Regions from separate parts of the Rhizobium sp. SVR5-9E genome, predicted to be linked through region 3. Evidence: predicted binding sites of a transcription regulator. Region 3 holds the regulator's gene; each other region holds the start of a gene.
The links. The regulator LexA, encoded in region 3, represses DNA repair genes until DNA is damaged. The targets are predictions, from matches to a motif close to TGTTCNNNNTGTGTTCNG.

Region 1 (5,611 bases), on a different contig from region 3:
GGGTCGATGCTCGTTATGCCAAGGACATAGCAGACGGCACTGTTGGCCGCGGATCCCCTGCCCTGGCACAGGATGCCCTGGCTGCGGGCGAACTTGACGATGCTGAACACGGTCAGGAAGTAAGGCGCATATTTCATCTTCTGGATGAGGTCGAGCTCGTGACGGATGGTCTTCAGGACATCGGGCGGCAGACCTTCCGGATACCGTTGCGGCACGCATTCCCAGACGTAGTGTTTCAACGACTCCTGTGCCGATTTGCCGGGGATGATCGCCTCTTCCGGATACTGGTAGGTCAACTCTTCCAAGGAGAACCTGCAGCGATGGACGATTTCCATCGTCCGAGCCAACGCTTCCGGGTATCGCGGGAACAGGCGCTCCATCTCATGCGGCGGCTTGAGGTAGCGATCAGCGTGCCGTTCGCGCTCAAAGCCGACTTCATCGATCGTCGTATTGTTGCGGATACACGTGACGATGTCCTGGAGCTGCCGCCTGCCAGGTTCGTGGAAGAGCACGTCATTGGTGACGACGGTTCTGACCTTGAAGCGGATGGCCATGTTGGAGAGCTCGTGCAGCCGGAGCTGATCATTCGGCCGCCGTCGCAGGCACAGCGAGACATAGGCACGGTCGCCAAAGAGGCCTGCCATCTTCCGAAGCTGCGTCGCGCAGACATCATCAGGGAGGTCAGGCACGAGGATGCCAATCATTCCCTCGGAATAGGAGACGACATCGTCCCAGTGCAGGATGCAGTTGTTCTTGCCGCCCCTCGACTTTCCCAAGGTGATCAGGCGGGTCAGCCGGGAATATGCTGCGCGGTCGGTTGGATAGACGAGAACCGACATGCCATCCTGAAGGTCCAGTCGACAGCCGACGACGAGCTTGATACCTGTCGCCCGAGACGCTTCGAGAGCACGAACGATCCCGGCTAGCGAATTCCTGTCAACGACACCGACGGCATCTACGCCAAGCTCCTTGGCAGTCTGGAACAGATCGCCGGCAGACGATGCGCCCCGGAGAAAGCTGAAGTGGGTGGTGACCTGGAGTTCCGCGTATCTCATGCGAAGATCCCGTGCATGAACCACCTATGCGATCCCGTTTCCGGATCCACACCGTTGCCGGAGCGGAATATCCAAAGCCGCTCGCCCGCATCGTCCTCGATGACGAAATAGTCCCGGACGGCTTCGTATTCCGAGCTGCGCTGCCACCACTCCCCGAATATCCGCTCCGGACCGTCAGCACACTTCACCTTTCGGCGCTTGCCACGCCACATGATCCAGACGGGCGGATGGTCCGGCATCAGAGCCATCACATCAATCTGCTCCGGCCGCGCCAGCAGACGGACGGGCCGCCGCCACTGGTGGATCCAGGATGTCTCCACAGGTTCCGAGGCGGCATCAATACGACCTACGGAACGCTCGGGAACATCGGAGGCGTCCGGGGCGGCGCGATAGACGCGGTGGCCGCGGTTTCGGTAGATGTCGATCAGCGGCGTCACATCAGTTACTTCGTCCTCGACCAGCGACGACGACTTCTGGACATCCTCAAGCGGCTCGGACATGACCGCAACGAGCGTCAGCTTTTCGATGCCAAAGCCAGGCTCGATTTTCTCGGTCTGGTCACGGAAGAGCTTGGTGAGCCATGCGACATCGCGGGCAGGTTTTGCGGTGCCTGCGCGAACAGCCTGGCGGGTGCCATCGACCTTCTCGACAATGAGATCTGCTCTGCGGACACCGAGGCCCTCCTTCTGGAGCCTGTCGATGAGCTGAACGATCAGCCGGCCGACGTACTTGTTGATGGTCTCGGCGGCGCCGATCGGCTCTGCGAACGCCCGCGAGACCTCGATCAACTCGGGCGTTCTGATTGGATCGATTGGTTCCGGCGTGCGGCCGAACATCTGATCGAGGCGGCGGCCCACTTCGGGCCCGAAGCGGAGGGTCAGCGGCGCGCGTGGTGTGTTGGCCAGTTCGCCGATGGATTTGAAGCCCAGCGTCCGCAGGTCGCCGATGATCTTTTCAGGCACCCTTAGAAGCGAGATCGGAAGCTTCTCGACCGCCCGGACGATTTCGCCTGAGGGCACGATGACGGTCTCGCGGCTGATCGCTCGCGCGCAGGCATGAGCTGCGCCCCACGTATCTGCCACGGCCACTCTCGCCGTGAGCTTCTTCGCGAAGAACTGGTTCGAGATCTTCGTGAGCATGGGCAGTTCGCCACCCTGAAGATGGTCGGCGCCTTCGGTGTCGAGCACGATGCCGTCGGGCGCGTCCATGGCAACGATGGGCGAATACTGCGTCAGCGCCCAGAGTGTAATCCTCTCGAGTGCGGCAGCATCAGCCGCAGGATCCGCTTCCACCATCATCAGGCCGCGGAATAGCGCCTGGGCCTTGGCCGCCTGCATCCCGACGCGCACGCCGGCCTTTCGTGCGGCAGGATCCGCCGCGGACACCCAGCGCTTCGAACCAGACTTCGCGATCACGGCTATTGCTTGATCAGCCGGAATAGACGGATCGGCGCGACGTATTCGATCCGTCGCCAGATCCGGCAGATAGATGGATACGACCCTTGTCATCGCAGGCTCCAATTTCAAACTCAGCACACTCGCCCGCACGCGATCTCATCAACTCCAAAAGCCACCTCGGGCGACCAATTCCCGGCACCGGAAGCTCCTCGGACGGCAGGACGCTCACTCGCCATCTCGTGGTCGAGGCCGTCGGCTGCCCGAAGTCGTTCGCCTCGGTCTGCCGCCGCCACCGCCTGACCGTGAGGGCCATCGTGCCTGTCCGCTCGGCCGCAAGCTGCAGACGGCGGGAAGCGGTCATCGGCAGCCGGACGATCTCCCCGACGACGGCACCGAGGCTGCCAAAGGAAAGTCCTTCTTCCATGTTTGCCAGCGCGTCCTCTTCCTTGTCCGATTCCACGAAGATCACCCTGTCGGGATGAAGACCAACCTGCGCCAGCGCCGGGAAGAAGAGATCCGGCCGCGTCAGACACCAGACGATCGGCCCCTTGGTCCTCGCGGCGATCCATGCTGCGAACAAGGCTGCAGCCGCCCCGTCGACCGTACCGGAGCCACCTCCGGCGAACTCATGTAGAGCGCCCAGACGAAGCCCGCCTCCTGGAAGCACCCCGTCGATCTCCGGTACGCCGAACTCCAGACACCCGACCTTCCTCGCCGCCTGGCCCTCTATGGAGCTGATGCGTTCCCGGAGATCGGCTATGACGTGTGCGCGGACAGCGGACATCGATCACGAATCCTGTTCAGATCGGGTTGAGACTGACGACATCATGTCGCTTGAATGCGGATGTTCCTGTAATGTTCCTTCCCGGCAGCAGAGTCAAGGCGGCCTAAAATAGGAATATGGTCCCACAATTTTAGTTTGCTGAAGATTGTTTTGGTGGATCAGCGAGGTAGCCAAATCTCGTAAGCGACCGGCTTTATTGAAAAAATTTTTTGGCCTTGAACGATTGCCTTTGCCGTGTTGCCCGAATATTGACGCGGCCGTTTCGTCATGGAGCCACCGTCGCCCGGGAAGCCAAGAAAGCCTCTCGATCTCTCCTCGACCCTTCATCAGGTTCGCGCTCGATCATCGAAGTTGAGTGTCGGGCCTGCGGAAGGGCTCGAAGCTATGCGCGCGCCGAACTTGTGAAGAAGCACGGGGCAAGCGTTACATTCGCCCGGCTTGGGCGCATGCCAGCAGTCGTATGTGACCTTCTTGTGGATGTAGATGGGGATCGGTGCGGCACAACGTTTCCGTGCCTGCAGACATCGTAACTTCGGATTATGCCTTCGCGGAGATCGCACTCAATTCTTCAAGATCCAGATCACGCTCCAGTTCGCGGAGGGTTTCGTCATCGATTAGTCCCGAACGATGCAGCCGGATGAGTTCCGTCCGGCCGACGGCAACCGCCTCTAAGACGACGTCGAAATGGCGTGAAGCATCGGTATGAAATCCTCCGTCCGCTCCGCGTAATCCACAATGGCCGTCGCCCGATGCTCGTATCTCTTCAGGAGTTGGGGATGGATCAGGTTCCCCTTGATGTCGTAAGCGAGATCTCTCACCTTCGTGAATTGGACTTGTGCCATTGCCGCCTCGGCCTGGCTCATCGTCATTGGTGCGCGCTCGGCTTCCGCCTCGCCCAAGCCAGCCCAGGAAATCACCGCACCAAGCGTCGTGCCCTGTACGAGCACCGTCCCCATGATCACGGCAAAGGACATGACGAGGATGAAATCCCGTCCGGGAAACCCTTCGGGCAGGCTCAAGGCAAGCGCGAGGGTGACCACACCGCGGACGCCCGCCCAGCTCAACACCGTCGCCGCTCCACTTCCCATCGGAACGGATCGAGCGAGTCCTACCCTGTTTGCGAACCTGATCGCCAGATCGGAGCCGAACACCCAGACGAAGCGAGCCGCAACAAGGGCGACAAGGATCACAAGCGCCGGAAACGCCATGGTTTCGACCAGCACCCCGAAGCCGCCGCCGCGCTCAACGACATCGCGCAGCGATAGGTCAATCAGGATGAACACCATCGCCTCCATCAGGAAGACGAGCACTGTCCAGAATGAGGTGCCACGCATTCGCGTCCCCGCCGACATGACGGTATGCTGGTGCCACGAGGCGATCAGACCCGCCGTGACGGTAGCAATCACACCGGACACATGAAGTTGCTCTCCCAAAAGGTAGGCGATCCAGCAGAGCAACGTGGTCGCAGCAATCATGAGGTAGTCGTCGCGCAATCTCCGGACGAGCTTGACCCATGCGAAACCAAGCACGAGCCAAGCGCAGCCCCGCCGGCGGCAAGCACAAGGAACGTCCCAACTGCACTGACAGTACTGAACGCGCCAGTCGCTACCGCTGCGACGGCGAAGCGGAAAAGGACCAACCCGCTCGCGTCATTCAGCAGGCTCTCGCCTTCCAAAAGGATCTGAAGACGTCGCGGCAGGCGAACCCGCTCGAGGACCGCTCGGGCGGACACCGCATCCGGCGGCGATACGATGGCTCCCAGAGCCGCACAGGCAGCCCAAGGCAACGGAGGCATCACCAGATGAGCGACAACAGCAACGACGATGGTGGTGAAGAGCACGGCGCCAACTGCCAGCGAGGCAATGCCGAACATGTGGCGCTTCAGCCTGTCGACGGCGATGGACCAAGCCCCGTCGAACAGAAGCGGCGGCAGGAAGATCACGAGCACAAGCTCCGGATCCACCGTTATCGCTGGCAGCCCGGGGACGAAGGCCAACGCGGCACCGCCCGCAAGCAGTGCGACCGACGGCGGCAGTCCCAGCCGATGGGCGAGATAGTGGAGCGCGATGATCGTAAGAAACATCGCGATCACGAGTTCAAAGAGGTGGGTGCCGTCCATATGTCTCTCCGCGGCCAACGTTGTCCATCAAAGGACGGCTCCGCCTAAAACGCAACAGAGGGGACGAGATGCATCCTCTTCAGAAGTCGGTGGAGACCGATACCTCTCGCCACTGCTTGATTATGTCGGCATCACCAAGATGCTTCGCCTCTATTGCGGCGACAGTGTCGCTGCCGAATGGCATGCGGACGGGAGGCTGGGCGACATCGGCGAAGGCTACGACCTGCCGGGCAAACTTTTCCGGGTCTCCGGGCTG
Region 2 (5,611 bases), on a different contig from region 3:
CTTCAAGATGCGCGGCGTCAGCAGGCTTTGTCAGCATGAGGTGGAAAAGGGTGCGAAGGAAATCTTCTGTGCTTCAGGTGGAAATGCCGGGATCGCTGCGGCCTTCGCAGGCCGCGCGCTCGGTGTTCCGGTAACGATCGTCGTTCCCGAGACGACGTCGGCCGAGGTTCGCCAGTCGATCGAGGCGACCGGGGCTTCGGTGCTGGTTCATGGTTCCGTCTTCGACGAGGCCAACGCCTATGCGATCAAGCTCTCGGAAGCCCGACAGGCCGCCTATGTGCATCCGTTCGACCATCCTCTGCTTTGGGAGGGGCATGGCACGTTGATCGATGAGGTCGTGGCGAGCGGCACGCGTTTCGATTGTGTGATCGCCAGCGTCGGCGGTGGCGGCCTGCTTGCCGGTATCGTTGCGGGGCTGAAGCGCAACGGGCTATCGCATGTGCCGGTCATCGCGGTGGAGACGGAAGGCGCTGCTTCGTTTCATGAGAGCCTCAAGGCGGGTGAGCGCATCACGCTGCCGGGGATCACATCGATCGCCAATTCGCTCGGCGCCCGCCAGGTGGCACAGCATGTCTTCGATCTGCCGAAGCACCACCCGATCGAGAGCGTATCGGTGAGCGACGCCGAAGCCGTTGCCGCCTGCCTGAAATTCGCCGATGCTCACCGCATCCTGGTCGAGCCCGCTTGCGGGGCAGCGCTTGCCGTAGCCGACGTCCATCCGGGCCTGCTTTCGCGTTTCGAAAACCCGCTCGTCGAAGTCTGCGGCGGCATCGGCGTCTCGCTCGACAAGCTGAAGGCTTGGAAAGAGCGCTTTCCCTAGGCTGAAAAGAAAAAGCCGGGCGAAAGCCCGGCTTGATCGGTAAGGTGTCCCTGCTCGCTCAGGCAGCCCAGGGGTGCGAAGCGGCATTCTTCTTTTCGAAACTGTCGATCGCCTTGCCCTTTTCCATCGTCAGGCCGATGTCATCGAGACCGTTCAGCAGGCAGTGGCGCTTGAATTCGTCGAGATCGAACTTGATCGAGCCGCCGTCGGGGCCGGTGATTTCCAAATTTTCGAGATCGACCGTGAGTATGGCATTGGAGCCACGCGAAGCGTCGTCCATCAGCTTGTCGAGGTCTTCCTGGCTGACCTTGATCGGCAGGATGCCGTTCTTGAAACAGTTGTTGTAGAAGATGTCCGCAAAGCTGGTGGAGATGACGCAGCGGATGCCGAAATCCAGAAGCGCCCATGGCGCATGCTCGCGCGAGGAGCCGCAGCCGAAGTTGTCGCCGGCGACAAGGATCTTGGCGTCGCGGTAAGCTGGTTTGTTCAGCACGAAATCGGCGTTTTCGGAACCGTCCTCGTTGTAGCGGGCTTCGGCGAAGAGACCCTTGCCGAGGCCCGTGCGCTTGATGGTCTTCAGATAATCCTTCGGAATGATCATGTCCGTGTCGATGTTGACGACAGGCAGGGGCGCGGCGACGCCGGTGAGCTTCACGAATTTATCCATGACCTAGGCTCCAAATTCAGCGGATTTACTTTCGTTGATCAGCATCTAGTCCAGTTTCCCGCCGAAATGAAGGAGAATCTTTCTAAAATGGCGGCCACGCGGCGTTTCGCGCGGCCTGCCCATCGTGCATGCTCCATTACTTGGACGTTTCGTTCAGCCCCCAGAGCACACCGAATGGATCGCGAAGCTGGCCGTAGCGGTCGCCCCAGAACATCAGTTCGACCGGCATGACGACTTCGGCACCGGCAGCGACGGCGCGCTCCCACCAGGAGTCGATATCGTCGACGACCAGCTGGATGGCGAAGCCTTCATGGCCTTTGAAGGGATGGCCGTATTCGGGATAGGCATCAGACAGCATGAGAGAGCTGCCGTTGATATAGAGATGCACATGCATCGTCCGGCCCTTCTCGTCGGCCGGCACGACATAGGCTTCTTCGGCGTTGAATGCCTTCTTATAGAATTCCGCGGCCTTGAGCGCGCCGTCGACCGTCAGATAGGGCAGCAGGCCGTTCTTGACCGGCGGCATCTTGGCGGGGGCAGTTTCATTGCTATCCATGTTCTTCCTCCGTCTCCTGATTTTTAAAGGTCCGGCATCATGGCCGACCGCTTCAAGGACGTAGGATTAGAACGGGAGCCGACAGCTCCATAAAGAATTTTTTGTGAAGGGCTGAATGGCCGGTTGCGATCAGAGGTCGATGATCGTGCCGCGGCCGTCGTTCCAGACGCGCATTTCGCGCTTTGCTTCGGCCTTGGCGCGGACCGGGGCCGGCTTCATCTTCATCGAAAGCGCGCGGGCGGCCATGAGCACCGTCAGGATGCCACCGACGGCGAGCGTCACCGAAAAGGTGAGAGCGGCAAGCGCCACGAATACAGTGAACCCTGCCAGCATGACGAAGATGAAGCGTATATTCTGCATTGAGCTTAGAACCTTTCTTCGAAAGGGATGTGGTCCTTCTTCTGCCTCTCTGCAAGTCAAGCATGGCATTTTGTTGTCTTGCCAGGCTTCACAAAGCTTGGCACACATTTGTGATGAGCCGAAATCTTCCCACACGTTCGTTCAGCCTGCACCGTTCTGTGCTCAGCGTCCCCGCGATCAATATCCGCGCACTTGAAAAGACCCATAGCCTCGATTGCGATGCTGTTATTTTCGATCTGGAAGATTCGGTGGCGCCGGAGAAGAAGGAAGAGGCGCGCGAAGGGCTGAAAGCCTTCTTCGCGGCGCGCCCCCTTGAAAACAAAGAAAAAATCATCCGCATCAATCCGCTATCATCGAATTTCGGCCATGCCGATATGGAGCTGGTTCTGGCGCTCGAGCCGGATGCGGTGCTTTTGCCGAAGGTCGACGAGCCGCAGGATGTCATGACGGTCAGCGACCTGCTGAGCGATGCCGATGCGCCGGAAACGCTCAGAATATGGGCGATGATCGAAACGCCGCGCGGGATTCTGAACGCTGCGGCCACCGCCGAGTTCGGACGCACGCCGGGCTCACGGCTCGACTGCTTCGTCGTCGGACTGAACGACTTGCGGAAGGAGACGGGCGTTATGCCGCAGCCGGGCCGCACCTATCTTGTGCCTTGGTTGATGCAGGTGATCCTTGCCGCGCGTGCCTATGGTCTCGACGCCATCGACAGCGTCTTCAATGATTTCAGGGAAATGGATGCCTTCGACGCCGAGTGCGCGCATGCGCGTGCTATGGGCTTTGACGGCAAGATGCTGATCCATCCGGCACAGATCGAGGCAGCCAACCGGCATTTCGCTCCCGACGAGGCAGCGATCCGTGAGGCGGAAGAGATTATCGCCGCTTTCGCCGATCCTTCAGCCGATGGCCTCAACGTCATCAATTTGAACGGCCGGATGATCGAGCGGTTGCATCTTGTCCAGGCGGAAAGTCTGGTTCATAAAGCCCGCCTCATTGCTGAACGGAAATGATAACATGAAGCTCTACCGTGTTCTGACTGGCCAGGACGACGCCGCATTCTGCCATCGCGTAACCGATGCCCTCAACAAGGGCTGGTCTCTCCACGGCTCTCCCTCACTGACCTTCAATGCCCAGACGGGCCAGGTGATTGCCGGTCAGGCGATAGTGAAAGAGGTCGAAGGCAAGGATTATCATCCGGACATGAAGCTTTCCGAGCAATAAGCTCAGCGGTCGACGGCTTCCTCGGCGCTGGCTTCGACCCGCTCCATGTCTTCGTCGCTGAGCCCGAAATGATGGCCGATCTCATGGATGAGGACGTGGGTGATGATGTCACCGAGCGTTTCATCGTTTTCCGCCCAATAATCCAGAATGGGACGCCGGTAGAGGCGGATGCGATTGGGCATCTCGCCGGTTTCGACGGTGAAGCGTTCGGAAATGCCCCTGCCCTCGAAAAGGCCTAACAGATCGAACGGCGTTTCCAGCGCCATGTCTTCGAACACGTCGTCGTCGGGAAAATCCTCGATTTCAATCGTCAGATTGCCGGTCAGCGACCGGAACTCATCCGGCAGATGGCTGTAGGCCTCCATCGCCAGGGACTCGAAGGTACTGAGCGTTGGGGCGTGGCGGTCCCGCCAATCCTCGCTCTGGTCTATGCGGGCCATGAAAATTCCCTTCCTTTGGCGCCCATATAGAGCCTTTGCGAAGGATTTTCGAGTGTGAAATCAAGACAGGAATAAATTCACATGAAATTGCCTGTTGACTCTTCACGGAAGCTCTGGAATCCATAAGAACATAACATGAACAAGACAATTGGAGTGAACGTCATGGCGAAGACAGCCGTGGCGCGCGAGCGGCTTTTTGCGCTCCGCGAAACCATTGCAAAGCTCGAGGGAAAGCCGGTACCGGGGTTGGCCGCTGCCGAGCAGGAAGCGCTGGGCGAAGGCGGTTTTAGGAAGAAAACAAAAAGATCTCCACGCTTCTCCTTCCGCATACCGGTGCTGGACGAGGCATTGGATGGAGGCTTGCCGCTTGATGGACTAACGGAAGTGCGAACGCCGATGCTGCGCGATACGGCGACCAGCAGCGGCTTTGCATTTGCTCTTGCAGCAGTATTGCAGCGGCAGGACGAAGAGGAAGAGCGCGGTCCCGGGCCCATCCTCTGGATTGCTGATAAAATAGCCGCAATGGAGGCGGGCGTTCCTTATGCTGTCGGCCTGAAGGATTTCGGCCTGCGGCCGGAGCGCTTTTTCTATGCGAGCCCGCGCAAGCTCGAAGACGCTCTGTGGCTTGCGGAAACGGCCATCGAAAGCGGGGTTTTTGCTGCAACCATTCTGGAGGTTCGCGGCAATCCAAAATCCTTCGGCCTGACCGAGAGCCGGCGCCTGCATCTCAGGACAAAGGCTTCGGGACGCCCGCTTTTCCTATTGCGGCAAGCTGGCGAGGAGGAAGCGAGCAGCGCCTGTTTCCGTTTACTTTCCGAAACCGTGCCAGCTCAGGCGCGGCCACTGCCGGATGGCTCGATGCTGGGCGGTAGCATCGGCAATCCGGTCTTTCGTCTCACCCTGGAGAAGAGCCGTAATCCGGCTCCCCTCTCTTTTCTTTTGGAGTGGAACCCTCATGACCGCCGGTTTTTCCCTATCCACCAATCAGCCGACTCTCGCTTTCCAGGCGAGCTCGCAGCGCATTCTGGCGCTCAACTTCCCGCATCTTCCGACCGACCGGATAGCCCGCAAGAGATGGGGTCTGTCCTGGCGTTCGGCCGGGCGTCCTGACGCGCCGTCGATCGTTTGCTCCGGACGGCTCAACAATGCCATGCGCCTGACGGCGCTGGATGAAGTGGCGGAAAAGATCGGACTGAAGAAGGGTTTGGGCGTTGCCGAGGCACGGGCGATCCATCCGATCCTCGATGTCGTGGAGGAGGATCCCGCAGCCGACCAGCGTCTGCTCGAAGGCATTGCCGACTGGTGCGACCGTTATACCCCGCTGGTGGCACTTGACGGCAAGGATGGCCTGTTCCTCGATATCACGGGTTGCGCCCATCTTTTCGGGGGTGAACGGGCGATGCTCAAGGAAATATTGTCGCGCCTTCATCAAATGGGACTTGATGTCTACGGCGCCATATCGTCGTCGCCGGGACTTTCCTGGGCCGTCAGCCGCTACGGCCAGGGCGGAGTTATTGCGTCGGAGGAGGCCGAAAATGTTCTGG
Region 3 (5,611 bases):
GGACCGGCAATCAGCGACAGCCGGCCGCTGTTGGAAAACACAACGCGCCCGGCGCCTTCGCCGACTGCGACTTCGGAGTTGGTATTGCTCATGGGGTCTCCTCAAAGGCGAAGATTGCACCCTGGCCGGGCGCAGGCTTCACCAGAACTCTGTTGCTGATGCGTGTATAGGTCATCCCGTTAGCAGCCAGAAGGGCCTCTGTCACGGTAATATCTCGGGTGCGGAAAACGATGGCGCTGCCGCGGAGCCCCTTGTCGGCCAACGGCTGTGCGACATCGAAATAGGCTTCCATCCCCTCCTGAGACAGCAGACTGATTTTGACGTTGGGAGTTGTGACTGCGAGGCCGAAACTGGTGCTCTCTACCTTTGCCCCGGACGCCGCCAGTTGGACGAAAGAGCCAAACGCTTCTGGCTCCGGCGCGCTTAGCACGACCTCCCGAATACCGGCTACGCCATTTTCGTGTTTTTCCAGCGCGTCATGGTTGGCGGGAAAGGCATTGATGCGCTGGCAGGCAAAGAGAAAGAAATCCGGCGCCCTGAGATCGGCCGCAAAAGCGAGCTTGAAGGCGCCGGTCGATTGCGAGCCATCCGGCATTTCGATCGGACGCGAAAACTCCAGCATGTCGCCGCCGCTCTGCCTGGCATTCATGAAGGCAGAATGATCGGCGTCCGCATCCTCTGTGCTAAAAGCGACCGCAGAAAACCCGTCATTGCCGCACCGGAAGCGAAAAGCCTGGTCGCGCGCCACAAAAACATTGCCCCCGCGCACGGATGTTTCACATTTCTTCGCATTCTCGATACCAAGCGGCTCGAGATAGGTCTTGTCGGCAAAGAAGATGCAAGCGTTCTCCGTTCCGAACGGGTGGCCGCCCTCTGGCGCAATGGTAAATCCCAGCCTTCCCAGCCGCTCGCGCGCCAGGTCGATGTCCGTGACCGGTAGGACAAGGTGATCCAGTGGATGAGGCATCGGGCGCGTCTCCATTTTTCCAGTGCTCCAGATTTGCGCGGCCTGTTCCCCCGATGCAAGCTGCAAGCGGTGACCCGGCAAACAAAAAGTCCCAAAATGAATGCACTTCAGAAAAAGTTTTACCGAAATTTAGGTACTTGCGGAACACATATGGAACATATAGTGTCTGTTCTGGCTTTGTTTCACGAATCTGGGGTTAAACTTCGATGCTGACGCGCAAACAACAGGAGCTTCTCCTCTTTATTCATGAGCGGATGAAAGAATCCGGCGTCCCGCCATCCTTCGACGAAATGAAGGATGCGCTGGATCTCGCCTCCAAATCCGGCATCCACCGCCTGATTACGGCGCTTGAGGAGCGTGGTTTCATTCGTCGCCTACCGAACCGGGCTCGCGCACTTGAGGTGATCAAGCTTCCGGAGGCCTACAGCCCGAGCATTCAGCCGCGCCGCGGCTTTTCGCCAAGCGTCATCGAGGGTAGCCTCGGCAAACCGCAGCCGGTAGCAGCCCCGCCGAAGCCGGCGAACGAAGACAACAACAGTGCTGTTTCCGTTCCCGTCATGGGCCGCATCGCGGCCGGCGTGCCGATCTCGGCAATCCAGAACAATACCCACGACATCACCGTCCCCGCCGATATGCTGGGGTCGGGCGAGCACTACGCACTTGAGGTCAAGGGCGATTCGATGATCGACGCCGGCATCTTCGACGGCGATACGGTCATTATCCGCAATTCAAATACCGCAAACCCCGGCGACATCGTTGTCGCACTGGTCGATGACGAGGAAGCGACCCTCAAGCGGTTCCGCCGCAAGGGAGCCTCGATCGCGCTTGAAGCCGCAAACCCGGCATATGAGACACGTATCTTCGGGCCGGACCGCGTCAAGGTTCAAGGCAAGCTCGTCGGCCTCATTCGCCGCTATCACTAACCGGCAACGCATCCCCGGCAAATGTGCCACTGCGCCAATCATAGGCGCGGTGCCGGCTCCAGGGGCGGTCGAGTGTTTCGAAAGCGGTTGTGACGTCTGCGGCGCCGTTTCCAAAGCGTAACTCGACGGCGCCGGTTTTCCTCAGGGTTTCGCCGGTAAACAGCATTGCTCCGGATCGGCAGGTGCCGGACCGCAGCTTGACCGGCGTCACGACGATATCCGCTGTGTCGCAAGCCGGGCCGAAATAGGCCGCATTTTCGATCACTGCGAGGATGGAGCCGTTCTCGAGCTCTGCCGTGCACCAGGCTTTTTTGACGCAGGTGAAATGGCCTGCCGAAGCGGCGTTCCGCATCGCATCTCTTGCTTCTTCCTGTTGCGTCGGAGAAAGCCTCAATCTCTCCCCGTCTTTTGCCGAAGGCGGGGCCGAGGCGGTATCAAGCAATTTTGGCGGCCGGTGGTCATCGATAACCAGCGCTCGTTTCCACTGGTCGAAAATGAAATCCGGCGGGCGTTCGCGGTTGGAGGCGAGAGCGGATTGCCTGACGATTGCAACAAGACTTCCATCTTCGGCAATCACGACATCTGGCGCGGCTCTACCGGGCATGAGCGCAACGGCAAGCGTTGAACCGGCGATGATCGCTGTTCCCATATGCCTAAGCCGGGTGCGCAGCAGCGTGAGCAGCAGGAAGCCGGCGACCGCTGCCGGAAAATACCAGCCGGGCAGCCTGCCCACGCCGATGTCGCCGCCCCAGGACGACACCGTCTTGGCAACCGCGATTACGAGATCGAGACCGAAACCCACCACCTTCCACGGCAGCACGTCTAGCCCGAAGGGCATCAGCAGCATGGCAAGCAGGCCTGCAGGCATGATGACGAAGGAAATGATCGGCATGGCCGCGAGGTTGGCCGGCAGACCGTAGGCCGTCAGCCGGTGGAAATGCTCGATCGAGAACAATGCTGTCGAAAAGCCGCCGATGACGGATGTGAGCAGGATTCCGCCGAGAAAACCGGAAACGGAAACCAACAGCCGAAGCGATCGCATTTTTGAAAAAGGGCTTTCGCGCATCGGCCGCTCCTTCCAAAGCGCATATCCCGCGACCAGCGCCAGAGTGGCGGCAAAGGACATCTGAAAGCTCGGACCCATGATTTCGGAGGGCGAGATTGAGATGATGAGGAGTGCCGAAAGCGCGACATTGCGGAGGCTGATGGAGGGCCGGTCGAAGAAGACTGCAACCAGCATGATTGCCATCATGATGAAGGCGCGTTCGGCCGAAACGGCAAAACCTGAGATCAAGAAGTAGGCCGTCACCGCCGCCAGAGCACCCGCCGCCGCAATCTTTTTCGTCGGATAGGCCTGAGCGACACCCGGAAAGAGGCTGAGTATCGAACGGAATCCGACAAAGAAAATACCCGCCGACAGCGCCATGTTGAGCCCGGAGATTGCGATGATATGGGCAAGACCGGACTGACGGAGTGCCTCTGTCGTCTCGCTGGAAATTGCCCGGCGCTCGTCCGTCACCAGCGCGGCGGCAAAAGCACCGGTGTCACCGGGCAGGATCGACCTTATGCGATCGCCAATACTGCTGCGCAGGCGATAGAGCCATTCCAGCCAATTTTCGCCGAAATTTCGAGCGTCCTCCTGCCCCGGTGGCACCGGCACTGGCGCACCATAGAAAAAGCCGTTGGCGCCGATGCCGTCAAAATAGGTCTTGACGGCAAAGTCGTTCAAGCCCGGGAGCGCTGGCCCGGCCGGGGGCGTCAATCGCGCCCTGCCCTTCAGCCAGGTGCCGGTCTCGAACTCGGCTTTCCGCCCTCGTGCAACGACGGTAACCCGCGCCGGCGGCCGCTTCAACAACGGCTGCTCCGTGGCCCGGACAGATAGAACGTAACGCCATCCGCCGCGGCCATCGCCTTCCCGCCGCTCGACCCGGCCGGTCAGCGTCGTGGTCACGGCGGAATCGAGCATCAGCGTTGCCGCGCGCCGCGTCTCGAATTGCGCGGCCAATATGCCGCAAAGGATGAGCGCAAGCGCCGTCAGGACAGCGCGCAGCACCTCACGGTTGCGATTCGTCACGGCGAGCGCCGCAAGCATAAAAAACAGGCAGAGGCCCGAGGAGCGCATTGAAACGCCGCCGCCGGCGACAAACCAGATTGCCGCACCCAGCCCCAGAAAGACGGGCGCAAACAGCAGCCGTGCGCCATGCGCCGTTTCCTCGCCCGCCATCCGCAGAACAGAGGCCTGGAGATGTACGCGCATCTGGGGAACGGCAGCTAGCCGCGGGCGATTGTTTTGCGTGCGCTGCAAGTGCCATCGCGCAGCGTCGACCGGCGCGGGGAGACGTCCGCGCGGCAGCTTGTCTGCAACACCTGCTGACGAGCCGATGTGCGTTTCGCTCGTTCTCAACTCCGGCATGTACCCCAGTCCGGCAGCGCCTTAAAATACAACCAGAATGCCGTCTAGAGAGGGTTTCAGCAATAAATAAATGACGGAAAAAAGACAAACACATGCAGCCTGAAAAAGCCGAGCCAAGCATCGGCTTCCGCTATGCATTTCTGTCATCGCAGCAGTGCCCAAAAGTTGATACTGCGATGCACAAAATGACGTCACGGTAACTTGGCATTAGCGTCTCGATCATATAGCAATCGCTGAGGACGCTTAACCCCTGTGGCGCTTTTATGGCGCCGCCCCCGCCAGTTGGAGGATCACCATGACTGATCAAAGCGCAACAATCAAAATCGGCGAGAAGTCCGCCAATCTTTCCGTGAAAAGCGGGACGATCGGGCCGGACGTCATCGATATTGGTGCACTCTATAAAAACACCGGTGCCTTCACGTACGACCCTGGTTTTACCTCGACCGCGGCCTGTGAATCAAAGATCACCTATATCGACGGCGACGAAGGCGTTCTGCTGCATCGCGGATATCCGATCGAACAGCTCGCCGAACATGGCGACTTCCTCGAAGTCTGCTATCTGCTGCTCTACGGCGAATTGCCGACGGCTGCTCAGAAAAAGGATTTCGATTATCGCGTCACGCATCACACGATGGTGCATGAGCAGATGTCGCGGTTCTTCACCGGCTTCCGCCGCGATGCGCATCCGATGGCTGTGATGTGCGGCTGTGTCGGCGCGCTGTCGGCCTTCTATCACGACTCGACCGACATCACCGATCCGCATCAGCGCATGGTCGCAAGCCTGCGCATGATCGCAAAGATGCCGACGCTTGCCGCCATGGCCTACAAGTACCATATCGGCCAGCCCTTCGTTTATCCGAAGAACGATCTCGACTATGCGTCGAACTTCCTGCGCATGTGCTTTGCCGTTCCTTGCGAAGAATACACCGTCAATCCGGTTCTCTCGCGCGCCATGGATCGCATCTTCATCCTGCATGCCGATCACGAGCAGAACGCATCGACCTCGACGGTTCGTCTCGCCGGTTCCTCGGGCGCCAATCCGTTTGCCTGCATCGCAGCCGGCATTGCCTGCCTTTGGGGTCCGGCACACGGCGGTGCAAACGAAGCAGCGCTCAACATGCTTTCGGAAATCGGCTCGGTCGACCGCATTCCGGAATACATCGGCCGTGCCAAGGACAAGAATGATCCGTTCCGCCTGATGGGCTTCGGTCACCGCGTCTACAAGCACTACGATCCGCGCGCCAAGATCATGCAGAAGACGACGCATGAAGTTCTCGGCGAACTTGGCATCAAGGACGATCCGCTTCT

Region 1: the regulator LexA is predicted to act here: its motif matches at 3,298-3,315, upstream of ACPYOJ_RS25805 (ImuA family protein).
Region 2: the regulator LexA is predicted to act here: its motif matches at 4,192-4,209, upstream of ACPYOJ_RS22545 (ImuA family protein).

Annotation. Positions count from the first base shown of each region.
Region 1 is NZ_JBNDHS010000075.1:7,398-13,008, reverse strand. It holds gene ACPYOJ_RS25815 (error-prone DNA polymerase) at 1-1,055, opposite strand, end outside; gene ACPYOJ_RS25810 (Y-family DNA polymerase) at 1,052-2,563, opposite strand; gene ACPYOJ_RS25805 (ImuA family protein) at 2,484-3,236, opposite strand; partial or broken gene ACPYOJ_RS25800 (Na+/H+ antiporter) at 3,774-5,355, opposite strand; gene ACPYOJ_RS25795 (oxidoreductase) at 5,435-5,611, opposite strand, start outside.
Region 2 is NZ_JBNDHS010000056.1:34,200-39,810, forward strand. It holds gene ACPYOJ_RS22510 (pyridoxal-phosphate dependent enzyme) at 1-820, shown strand, start outside; gene leuD (3-isopropylmalate dehydratase small subunit) at 879-1,487, opposite strand; gene ACPYOJ_RS22520 (VOC family protein) at 1,624-2,043, opposite strand; gene ACPYOJ_RS22525 (hypothetical protein) at 2,173-2,403, opposite strand; gene ACPYOJ_RS22530 (HpcH/HpaI aldolase/citrate lyase family protein) at 2,517-3,416, shown strand; gene ACPYOJ_RS22535 (DUF1737 domain-containing protein) at 3,421-3,627, shown strand; gene ACPYOJ_RS22540 (metallopeptidase family protein) at 3,630-4,067, opposite strand; gene ACPYOJ_RS22545 (ImuA family protein) at 4,230-5,177, shown strand; gene ACPYOJ_RS22550 (Y-family DNA polymerase) at 5,188-5,611, shown strand, end outside.
Region 3 is NZ_JBNDHS010000005.1:5,178-10,788, reverse strand. It holds gene kdsA (3-deoxy-8-phosphooctulonate synthase) at 1-92, opposite strand, end outside; gene ACPYOJ_RS04440 (VOC family protein) at 89-967, opposite strand; gene lexA (transcriptional repressor LexA) at 1,174-1,890, shown strand; gene ACPYOJ_RS04430 (ComEC/Rec2 family competence protein) at 1,871-4,303, opposite strand; gene gltA (citrate synthase) at 4,599-5,611, shown strand, end outside.